DNA from 4 places in the Buttiauxella sp. genome. Region 1 is predicted to be linked to each of the others. Evidence: predicted binding sites of a transcription regulator. Region 1 holds the regulator's gene; each other region holds the start of a gene.

What was found. Region 1 encodes LexA, which represses DNA repair genes until DNA is damaged. Its sites were predicted from a motif close to TNCTGTATGTACATACAGNA; they were not measured.
Region 2: a site for LexA is predicted at 3,237-3,256, ahead of WBL83_RS09220 (YebG family protein). Genes of this name have one in related genera too.
Region 3: a site for LexA is predicted at 3,587-3,606, ahead of sbmC (DNA gyrase inhibitor SbmC). Genes of this name have one in related genera too.
Region 4: a site for LexA is predicted at 3,205-3,224, ahead of WBL83_RS02405 (metal-dependent hydrolase). Genes of this name have one in related genera too.

The regions. Positions count from the first base shown of each region.
Region 1 is NZ_JBAVHX010000039.1:34,158-39,424, reverse strand. Features, by position in the region: gene dinF (MATE family efflux transporter DinF) at 1-1,065, opposite strand, end outside; gene lexA (transcriptional repressor LexA) at 1,141-1,749, opposite strand; gene WBL83_RS22080 (diacylglycerol kinase) at 1,858-2,226, opposite strand; gene plsB (glycerol-3-phosphate 1-O-acyltransferase PlsB) at 2,353-4,782, shown strand; gene ubiA (4-hydroxybenzoate octaprenyltransferase) at 4,871-5,267, opposite strand, start outside.
Region 2 is NZ_JBAVHX010000010.1:123,078-128,344, reverse strand. Features, by position in the region: gene ptrB (oligopeptidase B) at 1-1,981, opposite strand, end outside; gene WBL83_RS09225 (tellurite resistance TerB family protein) at 2,075-2,758, opposite strand; gene WBL83_RS09220 (YebG family protein) at 2,876-3,220, opposite strand; gene purT (formate-dependent phosphoribosylglycinamide formyltransferase) at 3,359-4,537, shown strand; gene kdgA (bifunctional 4-hydroxy-2-oxoglutarate aldolase/2-dehydro-3-deoxy-phosphogluconate aldolase) at 4,690-5,267, opposite strand, start outside.
Region 3 is NZ_JBAVHX010000026.1:21,287-26,553, reverse strand. Features, by position in the region: cobalamin riboswitch at 1-175, opposite strand, end outside; gene WBL83_RS16955 (GHMP kinase) at 368-1,228, shown strand; gene WBL83_RS16950 (DUF496 family protein) at 1,381-1,701, opposite strand; gene WBL83_RS16945 (FUSC family protein) at 1,942-3,000, opposite strand; gene sbmC (DNA gyrase inhibitor SbmC) at 3,091-3,561, opposite strand; gene dacD (serine-type D-Ala-D-Ala carboxypeptidase DacD) at 3,756-4,922, opposite strand; gene sbcB (exodeoxyribonuclease I) at 5,199-5,267, shown strand, end outside.
Region 4 is NZ_JBAVHX010000004.1:426,901-432,167, reverse strand. Features, by position in the region: gene cedA (cell division activator CedA) at 1-229, shown strand, start outside; gene WBL83_RS02415 (tetratricopeptide repeat protein) at 252-938, opposite strand; gene WBL83_RS02410 (L-cystine transporter) at 1,071-2,462, opposite strand; gene WBL83_RS02405 (metal-dependent hydrolase) at 2,597-3,187, opposite strand; gene kduD (2-dehydro-3-deoxy-D-gluconate 5-dehydrogenase KduD) at 3,302-4,063, opposite strand; gene hxpB (hexitol phosphatase HxpB) at 4,219-4,887, opposite strand; gene WBL83_RS02390 (YniB family protein) at 5,054-5,267, shown strand, end outside.

The sequences.
Region 1 (5,267 bases):
CTGCCATGGCAAATAGCGATCGGCTTGTAGCTGCAATTCTGGAATAGAGGTCAGAAGCGACACGATGTTTTCACCAAACAGCGCGTAAACGACGGCAAACATCAGCGCTACCAACCCTGACTGGCGGCAGGCCGCACCCCAGACTTCGAGCAACTGCCCACGATTTCTGGCACCAAATGCCTGCCCCGAATGGGCTTCAACGGCGTACGCAAACCCATCAAGTGCGTAAGCGGTGAAGGTGAGTAATGTCATCAGTACCGCGTTAACTGCGACAATTTCATTGCCTAACCGCGCACCAAAAATAGTCACTGAAGCGAAACACACTTGCAGCAGCAACGAGCGCAGCATGATGTCCCGGTTAAGCGCCAGCAGACGCCGGACGTTTCCGCGCCAGGCTTTTATCAGCATCTCAACGCTGATTCCCCGCAGACCCATCACCTTTTTCACCATCAGCAACCCGATGATAAATGTGGCGTATTCTGCAGTGACCGTCGCTAACGCCGCACCCTGAACATCCATGTGCAAGCCCATCACCAGCCACACATCCAGCACAATATTCAGCACGTTGCCGACCACCAGCAAGATAACCGGTGCGCGCGCATATTGAACGCCTAATAACCAACCGAGTAATACCAGGTTAGCCAGTGACGCAGGAGCGCTTAGCCAGCGGATCTCAAGAAATCTTCGCGCCTGCAAGAGCACATCCTGGTTACCGCCAACAATTTGTAATGCCAGGGAAATGAGCGGTTCACGCAGAGCGACAATCACCACACCTGCACCCAGTGCCAGCAATAAAGGTTGCACCAGGGCACGCGCTAATGCCGAAGGATTATTAGCCCCGAAGGCTTGTGCGGTTAAGCCGGTGGTACTCATGCGCAGGAATAGCAGAAGCATAAACAGGAAACTGGTTGCCGTAGCGCCAATAGCGACACCGCCAAGATAGACAGGGCTATCCAGATGACCAATAACTGCCGTATCGACAAGACCGAGCAATGGCACAGTGATGTTGGAGAAAATCATGGGTAGTGCGAGGCGCCAGAGGGCTTTGTCTGCCGGTGCTAACATTATGATAGCCAATCCTGGGAGGATATTTGAAGTATTGAGAGGCGATGCGCACGGTAGCGCATCACCTGAAGAGATTTACAGCCAGTTGCCGTTGCGAATAACCCCAACCGCCAACCCTTCAATAGAGAAGTTATGCTCGCGCAGGTCAACCACAATCGGTTCAAACTCGCTATTTTCAGGAAGAAGATGAACAACATTACCCTGCTGTTTTAAGCGCTTAACGGTAACTTCATCATCAATACGCGCGACCACAACCTGGCCGTTACGCACATCCTGAGTTTTATGAACCGCCAGCAGGTCACCATCCATAATACCGATGTCTTTCATAGACATCCCACTGACGCGCAGCAGGAAATCAGCATTAGGTTTGAACAGTGATGGATCAACCTGGTAGTGGCCTTCGATATGCTGCTGTGCAAGGAGTGGCTCACCTGCAGCAACACGCCCAACCAGCGGAATACCGGTAATTTCTTCGACCAGCAAGCGGATGCCGCGCGACGCACCAGAAACAATCTCAATGACGCCTTTACGGGCAAGTGCTTTCAGGTGCTCTTCAGCGGCGTTTGGAGAACGGAACCCCAGACGTTGAGCAATCTCGGCACGAGTCGGTGGCATGCCGGTCTGGCTGATATGATCCCGAATAAGATCAAACACCTCTTGCTGCCTGGTAGTTAACGCTTTCATTCCGCCCCCTGGGTGTTTATACAGTTATGCTGTGAGTATATACAGTCAAAGGCGATTTTGGAACCACAAATTAAGCAAAAAACCAGCCACTTAACTATTCTGGAAAGATCATCGCAAATGCTGCCAAAGTAGTGTGACCCAGGTAATAACTGCGAGGATAATGGCGATTAATACAGCAGCCGAGCCCATGTCTTTGGCGCGTCCAGAAAGCTCGTGGTAATCCGTGCCAACGCGGTCAACAAGGGATTCAATCGCGCTATTGAGGATCTCAACGATCATGACCAGCACGACCGATCCAATCAATAGAATACGGGTGATAGGGTCAACATCTAACCAGCAGGCGATGGCAATGGCGATAACCGCACTCACGCCTTCCTGGCGGAACGCAGCTTCGTTAATCCAGGCTGCTTTGAGCCCTTTCCATGAATAGCCTGCGGCTTTGATGATTCGGGTAAATCCGGTGACGTTACTCGCCATTTTGGGAAACCTTTTCAAAATAATTGGGTCAATGCGTATCTATATCGCAACGCCACAGAAATCTGGATGAGATTCTGATATTCTTGCGGCGAAATTGCATTATTAACCTGAGGCTTTACATCGTTTATGTCAGGCTGGCCAAGAATCTACTACAAATTACTTAATTTACCATTAGGCGTTCTGGTAAAGAGCAAGTCCATTCCGGCAGATCCACAAGCCGAACTGGGCTTAGATCCCACACGCCCAATAATGTATGTGCTGCCTTATAACTCTAAGGCGGACTTATTAACGCTGCGCGCGCAATGCCTCGCGCATGGCTTGCCCGACCCTCTGCAACCATTAGAGATAGACGGAGCGGTACTGCCGCGCTACGTCTTTATCCACGGTGGCCCGCGTGTATTCACGTATTACACGCCGAAAGAAGAGTCGATCAAGTTGTTCCATGATTACCTCGACTTGCACCGTAGCAATCCAAATCTGGATGTGCAGATGGTGCCGGTATCGGTGATGTTTGGCCGCTCCCCAGGCCGCGAAAAAGGCGAGGTTAATCCGCCATTAAAGATGCTCAATGGCATCCAGAAGTTTTTCGCCGTGACCTGGCTTGGTCGCGATAGTTTCGTGCGTTTCTCGCCACCCGTCTCACTGCGCAATATGGCAACCGAGCACGGTACGGATAAGAAGATTGCACAGAAACTGGCTCGCGTTGCACGCATGCACTTTGCTCGCCAGCGTTTAGCGACCATTGGGCCACGTCTGCCGGTACGTCAGGACCTGTTTAATAAGCTTCTGGCATCGAAAGCTATCGCTCGCGCTGTCGAAGATGAAGCCCGCAGCAAGAAAATCTCCCATGAAAAAGCGCAGCAAAACGCTGTGGCATTAATGGAAGAGATTGCAGCTAACTTCTCATACGAAGCGATTCGTGTGAGCGACCGCGTGCTGAGCCTGACGTGGAACCGCTTGTACCAGGGGATCAACGTTCATAACGCTGAGCGTGTGCGCCAGCTAGCTCACGATGGTCATGAGATTGTTTATGTCCCATGCCACCGCAGCCACATGGATTACATGTTGCTGTCTTACGTGCTTTATCACCAGGGGCTGGTTCCTCCGCACATCGCGGCGGGTATCAACCTGAACTTCTGGCCAGCCGGTCCGATTTTCCGTCGCCTCGGTGCGTTCTTTATTCGGCGTACCTTTAAAGGCAGCAAACTCTACTCCACCGTATTCCGTGAATATCTGGGTGAGCTGTTTAGCCGTGGCTATTCCGTTGAATATTTCGTGGAAGGTGGTCGTTCTCGTACCGGGCGCTTGCTCGACCCGAAAACCGGCACGTTGTCGATGACCATCCAGGCCATGCTGCGCGGCGGTACTCGCCCTATTACATTGGTGCCGATTTACATTGGCTACGAACATGTAATGGAAGTGGGAACTTACGCTAAAGAGCTGCGTGGTGCGACCAAAGAGAAAGAGAGTTTCATGCAGATGGTGCGTGGGCTGAGTAAGCTGCGTAACCTTGGTCAGGGCTATGTGAACTTCGGCGAACCCATGCCGTTGATGACCTTCCTTAACCAGCGTGTTCCTGAGTGGCGCGATTCCATCGACCCAATCGAAGCGATCCGTCCTGCGTGGCTGACGCCGACGGTTAATGAAATTGCCGCCGAGCTGATGGTGCGTATTAACAACGCAGGGGCGGCGAACGCCATGAACCTGTGCTGTACCGCGCTGTTGGCCTCGCGTCAGCGTTCACTTACCCGTGAACAACTGACAGAGCAGCTCAACTGTTACCTGAGCTTGTTGCGTAATGTTCCGTATTCACCGGACGCGACCACACCAGACCAGACAGCTGAGCGGCTTATTGAACACGCGTTGCAGATGAACAAGTTTGAAGTAGAGAAAGACACTATCGGTGACATCATCATTCTGCCACGCGAGCAGGCGGTGCTGATGACGTATTACCGCAACAACATCCTGCATATGCTGGTGTTGCCTTCTCTGCTGGCCGCGATCATTACTCAACATCGTCGCATCGAGCGTAGCGAACTGCTGCGTCAGGTTGCGTTACTTTACCCGATGCTGAAAGCGGAGCTGTTCCTGCGCTGGAGCACCACAGAGCTTGCCGGTGAAATTGACATTTTGCTCAATGAACTGGCGCGTCAGGAACTGGTTACGCTGGTTGGTGATGACGTGCAGATTAACCCTGCGCGTTCACGCACCATGCAGTTACTGGCAGCGGGTGTTCGTGAAACACTACAGCGTTATGCGATCACCTTCTGGTTGCTGAGCGCGAATCCGTCGATTAACCGTGGGACACTGGAGCGCGAAAGCCGCACCGTTGCCCAACGTTTATCTGTTTTGCATGGTATTAATGCACCGGAATTCTTTGATAAAGCCGTCTTCACCTCGCTGGTCTTAACCTTGCGTGATGAAGGCTATATCAGTGACACCGGAGATGCTGAGCCAACCGAAACCATGAAGGTCTACCAGATGCTGGCGGATCTGATCATGCCGGATGTGCGTTTGACGATTGAAAGTGCGACGTCGCAGGCTGCGACTGAGTAATGCCCTCACCCTAACCCTCTCCCACGGGAGAGGGGATTGCCGGTTTTCTCCTTCTCCCTTGGGGAGAAGGCCGGGATGAGGGGGATGTTTAGAAGTGTACGTAGCTCAACACCAGACCAATAAACAGCACCAGCCCAACGTAGTTATTATTCAGGAATGCACGGAAACAGGCATCGCGGTCACGATTCGCCGTCAACCGTTGCTGATGGATAAAGAGACCACCCGCCAACGCAATTGACCAGTAGAAAGCGCCGCCTAATCCGTTCAGCCAGCCAATCACGGCCAGCAAAACCATCACCACTACCTGCAAAATCCCGATGATCAAATTGTCATACCGTCCGAACAGTATCGCCGTGGATTTGATACCAATTTTCAGGTCATCATCGCGATCAACCATCGCATATTGTGTGTCGTAGGCCACTGCCCAGCAAATATTGGTTAAAAACATCAGCCAACAGCTTAGCGGAACAGATTCACTGACCGCC
Region 2 (5,267 bases), on a different contig from region 1:
ATTTAAAGCGCCCTGACTTCCCGCCATGCCCTGAATCCATATCGGTACACAGCAACAACAAGTTATCGTCGGTGCGCGTCTCGCGCAGTTTCGCCACCCATTTTGCCGGTTCCCAATATTGCACCTGCGAATCATGCAAACCGGTCGTCACCAGGATATGAGGATAGGCTTGTTTAGCGACCTGGTCGTACGGGCTGTACTGTTTGATATAGTGGTAATACTCAGGATCTTGCGGATTCCCCCACTCCTCAAATTCCCCCGTAGTTAACGGAATCGACTCATCAAGCATAGTGGTCAGCACGTCAACAAAAGGCACCTGTGCAACGACGCCATGAAATAGCTCTGGCCGCATGTTGATTGCCGCCCCGACGAGTAACCCGCCTGCACTTCCGCCCATGGAATACAGTAAGTTTTCATCACCGTAACCCTGTTTAAGCAAGGCATCACACACATCAAGATAGTCATTGAAGGTGTTCATTTTCTTCAGGTACTTGCCGTCTTCGTACCATTGCTGACCCAGTTCTCCCCCGCCCCGCACATGGGCAATGGCAAAAACAAACCCGCGATCGAGCAGGCTCAAACGGCTGCTGCTGAAATCCGCATCCATGCTGCTGCCATACGAACCATAGCCGTAAACCAGCAGCGGATTTTTCCCGCGCTTGAAGTGCTCACGGTGATACACCAGCGAAACCGGCACCTGCACCCCATCACGCACCGTGACCCACAAATGCTCACTGCGATAATGGCTGGCGTCAAATCCCGCGACTTGAGTTTGCTTAATCACCCGCCGCTCACCGGTATCCATATCCAGCTCAAACAAAGTATCCGGTGTGGTCATCGACGAGTAACCGTAACGCAAACGTGAAGACTCTGGCTCCGGATTGTAGCCAAGCCACGTGACATACGCCGGGTCATCAAACGCAATGCCGGTCACTTCGCGGGTTTTACGGTTGATTTGGCGCAGGCTGGTCAGCCCCTGCTGGCGCTCTTCGACCACTAACCAGTCCGTAAACAGGGTAAACCCTTCCAGCATCACCTGTTCACGTGGTGGGATCAGCACTTCCCATTGTTTTTCATCACGGGCTTTACTGCGATATAAACCAAAGTTTTTGCCGTCGCGATTAGAACGTAAATAGAAATTGTGCTGATAGTGATCAAGCGAGTATTCGTGGTCTTTGCGACGCGGTGCAAAGCTTTGTGGCTGCGCATCCACTAGTTCGGCATCGAGTAGCAACACTTCACTGGTCGTGGCACTGCTCAGGTAAATTAAGACAAAGTGCTTCGACGTCGTTTTATGCACGCTGACATAAAACATTTCGTCTTTTTCTTCGTACACCAGCTCGTCATCAATGGAAGGATGTCCCACCGTGTGTCGCCAGACCTGATAAGGCAACAGCGTTTTCGGATGTTTGCGAACGTAGTAAAGCGTGGCGGAATCATTCGCCCAGACAAAACTACTGGAGACATTATCCAGCACTTCCGGATACCAGTTCCCGGTTTCGAGATTACGGAAGCGTAAACCGTACTGGCGACGTGAGAGAAAATCCTCCGCCAGCGCCAACACCGTATTATCTGGCGTGATACTCATTCCGCCCATGGTGTAAAACTCACTATGAGCTGCACGGCGGTTGCCATCGACCAGGATGTCCCACTCATCCCATTCGCTGAGCATCACTGACTGGCGTTGATAAATGGCGTATTCATTGCCGGTTTCAAAAACCTGGCGGTAGCGATAACCATTTTGCGTATAGGGGGCGGAAATATCCCGCTGGGGGATACGGTCGATCATCTCTTTAAGCAGCCGGTCCTGTAACGCCTGTTGCGTGCTCATCACCTGTCGACCGTAGTCATTCTCCTGATGAAGATAATCAAGTACCTGCTCATCGGTGCGATCGTCGTCGCGTAACCAGTAATAGTTGTCGATGCGGGTATCACCATGCGTGGTCATGGTATGGGGTATTTTTTTTGCTTTAGGTGGCATGTCGATTTTCATTTTTGAGTTAACACCCTGTAAGGGTGGCAAATTCAGACAGGCTTGCAAGCGTAACGTGGGATTTTGAGGAAAATGCCGGGATTAACCCGGCAGATTGAGTTTCTGTTGCTGAATATCCTGTTCGATGCCTTCACGCACATCTTGTGGGATTTTTAGCGCATCGCCCAACGCATTGAGATAACTACGCTCCATAAAGTGATCGATGTCGATAGCAGCACAGCTGAGGAAATAAAGTTCCAGCGCTTCTTCTTCGTTATTAACGCCTTGCACCAGAAGCTGCGGATCAAGCGGCTGATCGATGGCCTGTTGAATCAGGTTGCGACCCTGGCCTTCAATTCCTGCATCACGCAGTTGCTGATCGATAATCTGGCGCTCTTTGTCATCGATGTGGCCATCACTTTTGGCGGCAAACACCAAAGCCAGAACCAGGCGCTGGGTACGCAAATCAATTGGCGACTGTTGCTGCCCGTAATTCGGCTCACCCTGGTGGGCATCACGGACGCGATCTTTGTATTTGCTCCACAACACGCTTCCAGCCACGGCACCACCGCCAACCAGCAATGCGCTGGTCCCATATTTTGTCAGTAATTTACGCGATGATTTACTGGCAACCAGTAAGCCTGCTAAACCACCCAGTGCACCTGGCACCAGTAATTTACTCAGCCCCTGAGGCACTTGCGATGATGGATTTTGTACCGATTGATTTTGGCCGGACTGCGTCGCTTGTCCCAGCATAGACTGAAGTTGCTGTAACCAATTGCTCATGAGAGACACCCTTTTTAAGGAAGTTAACCACTGAGGTTATGCGAAAGGCTGTCAAGAAGTGTCTGATCAGACTAAAGATGAGAAAAGAAACGCGCCGGTAACCCGACGCGATAAAACTTAGGCAGCTTTTGTGCGCTTACGCGGATGCTCGGCCACTTTTTCGTCGGAAGCCTCTTCGTCAGAAACCTCTTCAGTGGGTTCTTCTACTGAAGCTGCGGCTTCAAGTTCTGGCAATTTGCCGCTTTTCAGCACGGTGGAAAGCACATCTTTGTTTTCTGCCATCCACATCGCCAGCACGTCATTTTGGCCTTCTTCGAGAGCTATTGGGCTGTGAGTGAGCCAGCCACTCAACACTTCCGCCAGATCGAGCATTTTGTCATAGGCGTCGGCGTCCTTCTTACTGGCAAATGACATTTTTTCTTGCCCCTCTCGTACAACAACGTATTTGATTTCAACCGCCATTTTGCAGCTCCGGTTTAACTGTTTATTTAAACAGTATAATGATATTACCCTTGCATCGCAAGCGGGAAAGCCGATGCGTACGCAAACGTTTTCGTTTATAATCCGCCGGTCTATTTTCTCCGTTTGGGTATACAGATTATGTCAATGTTGGGAACAGCGCTCCGTCCTTCAGCTACTCGTGTGATGTTGTTGGGTTCGGGCGAATTAGGAAAAGAAGTGGCGATAGAATGTCAACGCCTGGGTCTGGAAGTGATCGCCGTCGATCGTTACGCTGATGCCCCGGCAATGCATGTCGCGCATCGTAGCCACGTGATTAATATGTTGGATGGTGCCGAGCTTAGAAAACTGGTCGCCACTGAAAAGCCCGATTTCATTGTTCCCGAAATTGAAGCGATTGCGACGGATATGCTGGTCGAACTGGAGCAGCAAGGTCAGTACGTAGTACCTTGCGCCCGTGCTACCCAGTTGACCATGAACCGTGAAGGCATTCGTCGTCTGGCTGCCGAAGAACTGGGTTTGCCGACCTCCAGTTACCGTTTTGCCGATAGCGAAGCCGCGTTCTTGCACGCGGTCGAAGAAATTGGCCTGCCTTGTATCATCAAACCCGTTATGAGCTCTTCCGGTAAAGGGCAAAGTTTTATCCGCACTGCCGATCAGTTAGCAAAAGCCTGGGAGTACGCACAGCTTGGCGGCCGTGCCGGTAAAGGACGTGTGATTGTTGAAGGCGTGGTGAATTTTGATTTTGAAATTACCCTGCTGACCATCAGCGCAATCGATGGCGTCCATTTCTGTGACCCGATTGGTCATCGCCAGGAAGATGGTGATTATCGTGAATCCTGGCAGCCGCAGAAAATGAGCGATGTCGCCCTTGCCCGCGCGCAGGAAATTGCTGAAAAAGTCGTCAAATCATTGGGTGGCTACGGACTGTTTGGTGTTGAACTGTTTGTCTGTGGTGATGAGGTTATTTTCAGCGAAGTCTCCCCTCGCCCACATGACACCGGTATGGTGACGCTGATTTCTCAGGACTTATCAGAGTTCGCCTTGCACGTGCGTGCCTTCCTCGGCTTGCCAGTTGGTGGAATTCGCCAGTATGGCCCGGCGGCTTCTGCGGTGATCCTTCCAGAATTAACCAGTGATAACGTCCAGTTCGGCAACGTCGGTAGCGCGGTGGGGGCAGGCTTACAAGTACGTCTGTTTGGGAAGCCAGAAATCAGTGGTAAACGCAGGATGGGTGTGGCACTGGCAACGGGCTCAAGCGTAGAAGATGCCATAGCTCGCGCCATTGCAGCGACGAAAGCCGTCATCGTCAAAGGCTAAAAAAATCCCCGCTCAATTGAGCGGGGATTCAATAACACGAATAATTCGTGTTGCATCAAGGCGGCGACGCAGCAAATCCCCAGGAGCTTACATGAGTAAGTGACTGGGGTGAGCAAGGATGCCAACACAGATGCGGCTCGAAGAATGAAGTGTTATTTCGCGCCTTCGACGGCTTCACGAGCAAGCTGGGTGATACGATCAAAATCACCTGCTTCCAACGCGTCAGCCGGAACCAACCAGGAACCACCGATACACAGAACGCTTTTCAGCGCCAGGTAGTCACGGTAGTTCGCTGGAGTGATACCGCCGGTTGGGCAGAAACGAACCTGAGAGAATGGACCCGCGATTGCTTGCAAAGCTTTGGTTCCGCCATTGGCTTCAGCTGGGAAGAATTTGAACTCTTTCAAGCCGTAGTCCAGACCCAGCATCAGTTCAGAAACGGTGCTGATACCTGGGATCAATGGGATGGTGCCTTCAGTTGCTGCTTTCAACAATGGTTCAGTCAGGCCTGGGCTGATAGCAAACTGCGCGCCAGCTTCGGTTACTTCTGCCAGTTGTTGTGGGTTCAGAACGGTACCCGCACCGATAATCGCTTCCGGGACTTCTTTCGCGATTGCACGGATAGCGTCCATCGCACATGGAGTACGCAGAGTCACTTCCAGAACGCGAACACCGCCAGCCACTAACGCTTTAGCCATTGGTACTGCGTGTTCCAGTTTGTTTACTACGA
Region 3 (5,267 bases), on a different contig from region 1:
GTCGGTCTTCTGGCTTAGCGTCACTCTCGCCCGCCCTTCCCAATCGTGAGATCAGTGGTTTCGCGGGTTCGTCGGCATCACAGCAGCGGGGGCTGCGGGGGATTTTCACCCCCTTCCCAGCCACGGATTTATTTGGGTAAATCGCGTGGCATAAACGAGTCAGTTGTCGATACAATCTTGCGCCGGATACATTTACCGGCCTGGTGCATGATGACTAACAAATCACGCACATGAATACATAAAAGCGGACACAGTGTAAAAGCTAATAGATGTTGAGTGTTGCGCTATAACAATTTTTAATGATTTTTTAAGGCTTGTGGCGAAGAAAACAAAATGAGATCCAGGATGAAAGAGAGTTGCCACCGTTATGGCTGAAGCACGTTGCCCGGCATCCTGCGGCGAATTTATTCAGGGTTGGATTGGCGGTAGTGAAAAGCTGGTTTCATGCCCTATCGACTGGTTTAGCACCGTTGAAGTCCGTGAAGGCGTGCCGTCTGGCGAAGAGCGCCCACGCATGCGCCAGATGCTGGAACAGGTTGTGGCCCATTTTGGCTACTCCGTTACGGTCGCCAATAGCCTGAGTATTGCGCTGGACTCCACCATCCCTGTAGGCAAAGGGCTTGCCAGCAGTACCGCCGATATTGCCGCCACCGCCGTGGCGACCGCCCGGCATTTGGGGGAAACGCTCAGCGAATCCATCCTTGCAGCTTTATGTGTAAACATTGAACCGACCGACAGCACGATTTTTGTTTTGCCGACGCTGTTCTCCCATCTGAATGCGCGAACGCAGTTTAGCTGCCAGGCTGCGCCAGCAGTGGATATCCTGTTACTCGAAAGTGATACCACGATTTTGACTGAGGACTATCGTCGTCATCAGCGCGAGTCTGCGTTATTCAGCCATGCCGCAGCGCTTGATGAGGCGTGGCATCGATTGCAACAAAGTTGCAGGATGCAAGATCCTCGCTTACTGGGAGAAGCCGCCACGCAAAGCGCAGTCGCCAGCCAAACGTTACTGGCAAAACCGTTGTTTTCACAGCTGTTAGCGCTGGTCGAAGAGTTTGATTTGTACGGCCTGAACGTGGCGCATAGCGGCAGCGTAGTGGGATTAATGCTCGACGTTCGCAAACATGATGCTGAGAAATTACTCTGGCAGATTAATCGCCTGGACGGTGATTCACACTACCCGCGCCAGCATTTGGTAAAGATGGTCGCAGGCGGCGTGCGTTGAGTTGAAGCGAAAAAAAACCGCCGAAATGGCGGTTTATACTAAAAATTCTGTAGGGTGGAGAAGCGATAGCGTCATCCACCATTTTCATCCGTAGTGACAGCCAGTTGGCGTCGGTTGGCGCTACGCTTAACCGACCTACGAAGAAACTATAACTACTCAGGCTTAATTTCGCCCATCACTTTCAGTTTTTTGGAAATTTCACGACGTTCTTTAGACAGCTCAGCGTTTTTGATGATGTAGTCATCAACACGGTCTTCATAGTCAGTTTTCATGCTGGCGATGATGCCCTGAATAGCTTCGATGCTCATCCCTGGCTTGATGTAGTCGCTCAGGTTATCAAGCAGCAGAACGCGTTTTGAGTTATCACGGATTTTTTTCTGAACGTCCTGGATTTCACGCTGCAGTTTGTTTTTACGACGGAACAGACGCACGAACTCAAGCACGTCCTGGAAAGATGGTTTAATTGGTTCCATTTTTATACCCCTGCTAATTTCATACTCGGATTCGTTAAGACAGCCGCCATAAGATTACTTTAATGGTAGCGGCGGCCGCTGACAATTCTTTTGCCCCATCATACTTTGGGGCGCTCCGTTCTACTTCAAGCTGCGTGATACGAGGCGACAACCCGAACAGTACAGGCGATTGGTCTATTTCGCTATCTTAACCTCAAAAGCTGCTGAATCGAAACCAGCAATTCACATCAGATTAAGCAATTATTTGCGTAACGCGCGACAGATCAACTGTGACAGCAATTCTAGTTGACGAGCTAGCTCCAGACTCAACCAAACGTAACCATGAATTGGCGTTTCCTGAAAGTTCCCATTTTGGCCATTCTGCATCAGCTCGCGCAGTTCGCTGACGATTTCAGTCAGCTTTTCATTGTTTGCCGAAATAGGTGACGGATTGCCATCGTGCAAAGCAAGAGCGATTGCGGCAAGCGTCCCTTGCGTCATTTGTTGCGTTTCACGCAACGTGTGCGCATTGATCATCAGGAAGTGACTTTCGCGGGAAGCCCAGTAAGCATTGACCTGCAATTCCAGTGTGCACACCATATTGCGGCTGACGGTTTGGATGGCCTCGAATATCGATTTTTGAATGTGGGTTTCTTTACTGCTCGGGCCAATAAGCGCGCGCATTCTCACCACATCGCCCAGCACTTTCTGCAAGTGTTTTTCCAGACGCGGACGCTCTAATAAGTTAGGTGAAAAACCGGCGTTGTAAACCCGACCAAAGGCGGTGACGAAGTTCGCCATTTGTATACGCCAGTGGATAAAGGCGCGTTGCGGATAAACACTGGTAAAAAGCATCGCCAACAGTGAACCAAAGATAACATCCCCGCTACGCCAGAGAGCGATCTCCATGTCACCCGCGGGAGCACCCACCACCACGGCAAGGGTGATGCCAATCAGCAAAGCCTGATACGGACGTTTCCCTAATGCCAGATAGCCGCAGATAAACATGGCGATGGCGCACCACACCAACATCAGTGGTAGGGAAAACAGTTCAAGTTTCAGCGCCACAAGGCCCATGACTGCACCGCAAATCGTCCCCCCGATACGCTCAAAGGCGCGTGGCACGACGTTGCCCCAAAACGAGATCGGCCCCATCACTACCACGAGTGTGATAAGCGGCCATGTCCCTTCTGGCACTTTCAGAAGATGGACAATCAGGAATGTGAGAACAAATGCCAGCGCGATGCGGATACCATGCACTGTGCGGTAATTGCGATAAATACGGATCTCAAATGGGCTTAGTGATTTGTCAGGACGCACACTCAGCTCCCCAGAAAATAAAAAACGGGATTGTACCTGTTTTTTTTGTACGGGCATCACAAAGTTAGGGGGCATACGCCCCCTTTAGCTTCAGACTTGATCTGCCACCGGAATATACATGTCTATTTCCCATACTCCACTTTCTGATCCGTCGTTCAGATAGTGTTCGAAGCACGGTTTTCCGGTTATCACGTAGCTATTGCTATCGAGGACGCTGTCGAAAAAGAGATTCCATGGTTTGGCAAAATCGCCGTCGTCAACGCGGGCACGGGCCACCGCGTACTGCCCGCCTTCGATGCTGGTGACGATGACGCCTTCGCTGTTATCCGGCACGGTAAAGTCTTCCGACACCGAGACTACGGTATCGCAGCGTAATTTTTCTGCGGGCACTAAATCGGGATTGTCGTAGTAAACCGCCAGCCACTGTTCGCCGACTATCTTGTGGGTTTTCACCCACAAGGCAAGTTGTTCAAAGCCCTGGTGAACCGTTTGCTCCCACGGCCCAACCATATGAAAACCAGCGACTCTACGCTCATGAACTTGTTGTACGTTAAATTCCATATCACCTCCTGACCTGATTAAAAAACACTGTATGTTTATACACCACTCTAGTGCAGGCAAACAATCCTTTGTCAGGGTGATGTGGTTGCTTTGCGAGCAGGATCGCTTTTTGCAAAACGTCGTTGTAGAGCATAGTACAGCCAATAAAAACGGGCCGACATTACTGCCGACCCGTTGTGTACCCGCTGGATGAATTACAGTTTGTGGCTGATATAGTCACCCAATCGTGACCACGCACTGCCTTTTTTGACATCAGACAACGTCACTAACGGCCAGTGTGCAATCAGCTTGTCGCGATCAAAGAGCTCGATTTCGCCCACATGCTGATTGGCGGCAATGGGCGCTTCAATATCTTGTTTATCGAGAACATATTTGGCTTTAATGTTCGGCACTTCAGACTTTGGCAGAGCCAAAAATACATCCTGAGTGGTTCCCACTTCGACCTGCTTTTTATCGCCATACCAGATGGCCTCCGTGCCAATTTTTTTGCCTTTATGCAGAACCTGGACGGTGTCGAAGTTATCCTGGCCCCAGTGCAGCAATTTACGCGCCTGGTCTTCGCGCCCTTTCGGACTTTCCGCACCCATCACCACGGCAATCAAACGGCGCTCGCCGACCACGCTTGAAGCAATAAGGTTAAAGCCTGCACTCGCGGTATGGCCCGTTTTCAAACCATCCACATTCAGCCCTTTGTCCCATAACAAGCCATTGCGGTTTTGCTGTGTGATGCCATTCCAGGTGAGGCTGCGCTCGCTGTACATATGGTAAAAATCTGGCTCGCCGTGAATGATGGCGCGAGAAAGGATCGCAAGATCATAGGCTGAACTGTGCTGACCTGGCGCATCCAGGCCATGAACTGTTTCAAAATGGGTATCGCGCAGGTGCAGTTGCTGTACGTATTTATTCATCATCGCCACAAATTGTGGCTGCCCACCGGCTACGTAATCGGCCAGTGCGACACACGCATCGTTACCGGAATCAATAATCAGTCCGCGGCTCAGGTCGTGCACTGTCAGCCGGTCCCCCGCTTTCAGGAACATGAGCGACGAACCGTCAAAGACCGGATTGCCTTTTGCCCAGGCATCTTTACCGACGGTCACGATGTCGTTCGCCGAGATTCGGCCGCTATCAATCGCGCGGTCGACCACGTAGCCGGTCATCAGTTTGGTCAGACTCGCAGGGTTGCGTCGAACATGCTCATTTTCTGCAGCCAGAATTTGCCCGGTGGTGTAATCCATCAATACCCATGAGCCAGCCTGAATTTGTGGAGGAGGAGGTGCGTTAACAAAGGTGTCGTCGGCAAATGCGGAGTGAGCAGAAAATGACAGCAGGGAAATGACAGCAAACAGACGGATCTTCAACGATATACCCTCGGTAACAATAAATTCAGCCGCCTCTTTTACTGCAGTTTGTCACTTTTTTCGCAATTAAATTGCAAAAAGATATGAATGAGACCGCTCACATACAGTTGAGGAATATACTATTCGGCCATAGAGCAGACTTCTTACAGGCCGGTTAATGGTTTACCATTGGCGGTTGCAGCACCCGATGGCAATGATTGATACATGGAGAGGGTTTTAGTGGTATTTCAGTTTAATAACAGTACGTTAAACAACACTCAAGGGCGGAAGTAAATCGTGGATAATACAACGCAACAACCGACCTTCCTTTTTCATGATTATGAGACTTTTGGTAAAAGCCCGTCA
Region 4 (5,267 bases), on a different contig from region 1:
GCGCCAACCAAATACTCGTCCCGTTATTACGTACCAACCGCGTGTTGAACCCGCGCCACCGGCTCATGCCTGGCGAGTAGAAGGGTTTAAAGATGTCTGGATGCTACGCAATCGCTATGTGGCTTTTGTGCTGGTGGGGACTGCATTCCGTCAGTCACCTCCCTTTACGTTACCGGAATCGGCTCAACGTTGGGCGATGCAGGTCAGACATGAAAATGAAATTTCCTGAAAGATTTCGATGAACGGCGGGTTTATCCGCCGTTACTGATTTGCTCGAACATTTCGCAGCCGGTGTCGTTGCCTTCAGTACAGCTGAGGTTCAGCCACTGCAACGCCCTTTGTTTATTGGCGGTAATAAAGCCTTTGTCCCCGTTTAAAAACAGCATCCCAGCCCAGTACTCCGCGTAACCCGAGCGGGAAAGCGTTGAGCTGCGCTTAAACCAGAATGTCGCTTTTTCATCATCTTGCGTGATGCCCACACCATTGGCATACAGTAAGCCAATGAACATTTGCGCATCGACCGCAGAGTCACTTTCAATATCTTGTGACGCACTTTCCAGTAACTGCATCGCTTTTGGATAATCAGGTGTGCCCGCCTGGGTGTTCACCAGAATGCGAGCCAGTGTCACATTGCCAATTTTACTGCCACGCTCAACCGCCTTTTCGGCGAGTGATTTCGCTTGCTGATAATCCGCAGCGTCAGGGTCCTGAATTTTCAACTGGGCCAGCAGTGCCATGGCATCAGCATCACCTTGAGCCGCTGACTTTTCCGCCCAACTTTCGGCCTGCTGGTATTCACCTGCACTAAACAGCGTATCGGCAAGATAGAACTGCGCGCGACTGTCACCTTCCTGCGCATGTTGCAGATAAGGGGTATCAGGTGTTTCGGCCCACGCCGAACAGACGCAGAGCAATAACAAAATACAGAAATGTTTCATAGAGATAAGGGGTCCGTAGAGATCTAGTGTTTTGGCGCCCTATGCGGGTGCTCTAAGTTTTAAATAAAAAAAACGGCTCCCTGTGAGGGGAGCCGCATATTGTCGCAGATTCTTTGGTAATTTTGCTACTGGTTAGCGATGCGCCAGCTCAGCTTCTTCATCGCTATTAAGCACTTCTTTATCGGTTTGCTTCATCAGCTGGCTGGTAATAGTACCGGCTGTCATGGAACCACTGACGTTCAGTGCCGTACGGCCCATATCGATAAGCGGCTCAACAGAAATCAACAGTGCGACCAGCGTGACTGGCAAGCCCATGGCAGGCAGGACAATCAGTGCGGCGAATGTTGCACCACCACCGACACCGGCAACGCCTGCGGAGCTCACAGTAACAATCCCGACCAATGTCGCAATCCAGACAGGATCCAACGGGTTGATACCCACGGTTGGTGCAACCATTACTGCTAACATCGCTGGATACAGACCGGCACAACCGTTCTGACCGATAGTCGCCCCGAAGGATGCAGCGAAGCTTGCGATGGACTCAGGGACGCCCAGGCGGCGAGTTTGCGCTTCCACGTTTAATGGAATGCTGGCAGCACTGGAGCGGCTGGTGAACGCAAAGGTCAGTACCGGCCAGACTTTACGGAAGTATTTCAGCGGGCTGACGCCATTGACGGCCAGCAAAATCGCATGCACACCAAACATAATCGCCAGACCGAGGTATGAAGCCACCACGAAGCTGCCGAGTTTGATGATGTCTTGCAGATTTGAACCGGCAACCACTTTGGTCATCAGCGCAAGAACACCGTATGGGGTCAGTTGCATAACCAGGCGGACCAGTTTCATCACCCAGCTTTGCAGCGTATCAATGGCTACCAGAACACGTTCGCCTTTTGGCGCATCGTCTTTCAGCAATTTCAATGCAGCCACACCCAGGAAGGCGGCGAAAATCACCACGCTAATGATGGACGTGGGGTTAGCACCAGTCAGGTCAGCAAATGGGTTTTTCGGTACGAAGGACAAAATCAGCTGCGGGACGCTGAGGTCGGCAACTTTACCTACGTAAGTGGTTTCAATCGCGCTCAGACGGGCAGTTTCGGCGGTACCTTGTACCAGGCCTTCTGCGGTCAGACCAAACAAGTTAGTGACCAACACGCCGACCAGAGCAGAAATCAACGTGGTGAACAGCAGTGTTCCGATGGTCAGAACGCTGATTTTGCCCAAAGAGGAGGCATTATGCAGACGTGCGACAGCACTCAGAATAGAGGCAAACACCAGCGGCATTACAATCATTTGCAGCAACTGAACATAGCCGTTACCGACAACGTTAAACCACTGAATAGACTGTTTCAGTACCGGGCTGTCTTCGCCATAAATGGTGTGCAGGGCAAGGCCAAAGACCACGCCAATAACCAGACCAAGCAGTACTTTCTTCGCCAGACTCCACTGTTTATGGCGGGTTTGCGCCAGCAACAGCAGCAGAATAACGAACACAATTACGTTCGCTATAAGTGGAAAATTCATCCCGTATCTCCTGAGTGTATTTTAACCAGATGGACTGATTGCCACCTTTATATTCTGCAAATCGTACCAGAAGCTCAGAACGAGTCTTATATTCAAAAGGAATTGATTATTACATTTTGAGTTATTTCGTCTAATTATTGTTCCACATGGTTACTTAAAAAACTATTAAAGGACATTTGAAGCGAAATAATCATATGGGACGACCAGCGCACTGCACTGTTATCGGGCACACTTTGTGGCATCCACACCGCCAGACCAAAGAACACCATGCATAAGGCACGTTCTAATTGATTGCCTTTTTGCGGTCTGATGATGGGAAAGCGAAATCGCCAACGGCAAGGCCAAAGTAGCGGCACTCCGGCAGGCGTAAGCATATCCGCCAGAATATGGCTCAAGTAACCCAATACCATGCCCTGAAGGGCATCGGCGGGAATAACCCAGGTTTCAGGCACTTTGAGATAGAACAGCGCGAGGCTTGCGAACACCGCAAATAAACTGTGCGTAAATCCCCGATGGCCGCAGGCGCGGGCAATCGGTTTGGAAATCCAGGGCAAGCGTTGACCGAGAAATGACTTTGGGTGGTCAATATCAGGTAGCAAACACGTCAGGATGGCTGAGGGCACAATATGCCACCAGTCTCCTTGAGCAAGCACAGGCGTGAGTTCGGCGTTTTTAGCGAATACTGCACAGGCAATGGAAAAAAGAAGGTGACCTTCCGCCGTCATGATACTACCTGGATGAAAACTGTCGATTCATACAGTATAGGGATTTTATACAGTAGACGGAAGAGGTGACGGCGTAACATTTTGCTACCGCCGGATTGCCCGGCGGCGTGATGTTTAGCGGGCTAGCCAGCCTCCGTCGACGGCAACGGTATAACCGTTGACGTAATCTGAAGCACTGGAGGCAAGAAACACAATCGGACCTTGCAGGTCGGCAGGAACACCCCAGCGACCCGCAGGAATACGGTCGAGGATTTCCTGGCTGCGCACTTCGTCATCCCGCAGTTGTTGAGTGTTGTTGGTGGCCATGTAACCCGGCGCGATGGCATTGACATTAATATTGTGTTGCGCCCATTCGTTCGCCAGCAGGCGGGTTACGCCGAGCACCGCACTTTTGGAGGCCGTATACGAAGGAACTCTGATACCTCCCTGGAATGACAGCATTGAGGCGATGTTAATGATTTTGCCGCCGCTGCCTTGTTTAATGAACTGCTTCGCGACGGCCTGAGAGAGGAAGAAAACGGATTTGATGTTCAGGTTCATCACGTCATCCCAGTTCTTCTCGCTAAATTCCAGCGCATCTTCCCGGCGAATGGTCCCGGCGTTATTCACCAGAATATCTATTTTCCCCATGCCAGCGACCGCTTGCGCGACTATCTCAGGAATCGCGTCTTGTTGGCTCAAATCTGCCTGGATGGCGAGAAAACGACGATCCAAATCTTTTACTTTTTGTGCCGTCTCGTGCGGGATTTTGCGGCTCACACTGACGATGTCACAACCAGCCTCGGCAAGGCCAATCGCCATTCCTTGACCCAAGCCTGTGTCACAACCTGTGACGATAGCGACTTTGCCTTGCAGATTAAAAGCATCGAGAATCATAGTTACCCCGGTATCCGGAAAAGCGCATTTGCGCGTGTAGCTAAAGAGTAGATACGGGAAGGGGGAAACTCAAATGTATTTGAAATGGTGTTTTAAAAAATTTGAAGTGCGTAGGGTTTTGAAACAGATGCGGGGGTGACCCGCATCCAGCGAAACTAACCAATCAGGTGTTCGGCGCGTAATTCTGTCAGCGAGTTAAGTCTGGTATTCGCCAGACACCAGCGCACGTCGTCGCGGTTTTCTTCGGCTGGAATCACAATTGAACGCATACGTGCAGCTTTGGTCGCAATCATGCCATTTACTGAGTCTTCAAGCGTGACACAGGCCAGAGGATCGACGCCCAGTTTTGCGGCGGCGTCTAAATATACCTGGGGATGCGGCTTGCTGTACGGCAGATGTTCAGCAGAGGCGATTGCATCAAACTGAGAACGTAAGTCGAACATCTCCAGCACACGCTCAAGCATATGCAGAGGTGAGGCCGAAGCGAGTCCCACTTTCAGTCCTTGCGCTTTACACAACGCGACGGCTTCACGCACGCCAGGCAGAATAGGGCGAGTCTCTTCAATTAATGCAATGGCACGAGTAATGACGCGATTTGTCACTTCTTCACATGACGGGCCAGTCCAGGGTTGCTTCGCAAACCATAAGTCGACAACCAGGTCGATACGTAAACCGAGGGTATCAGGAAGTTCATTACGGCGGGAAATATCCACGCCGATACTGGCCAGCACATCCAGCTCAGCCTTATCCCACAACGGTTCTGAATCAATCAATAAACCGTCCATATCAAAAATCGCAGCTAAAATTTGGCGAGTTGCAGCCATGGTTTGACTCCTGTCAGTGTGCATTACAATTAAGATCTCTTATCAATAGCTGGAATTAACGGTTGTTGCCACTGCTTTGTGAAATTCGCCCGTAAAGCTCAGGCGAAATCACACCAGACGAGGTAAACTTTGTGCGTGCAAGTTACGTCTCAACCAAGGGGAACGAATGACGTATCAACAAGCTGGACGCATTGCCGTACTCAAACGTGTGGCTGGCTGGGTAATTTTCATCCCGGCGGTGATTTCTACACTCATTTCAATTTTGAAGTTTATGTATGAGCACAGCGAAAAACAGGCAGGGATAAATGCTGTGATGCTGGATTTCGCTCATGTGATGATTGAGATGATGCGTTTTAATACGCCGTTCTTAAACTTCTTCT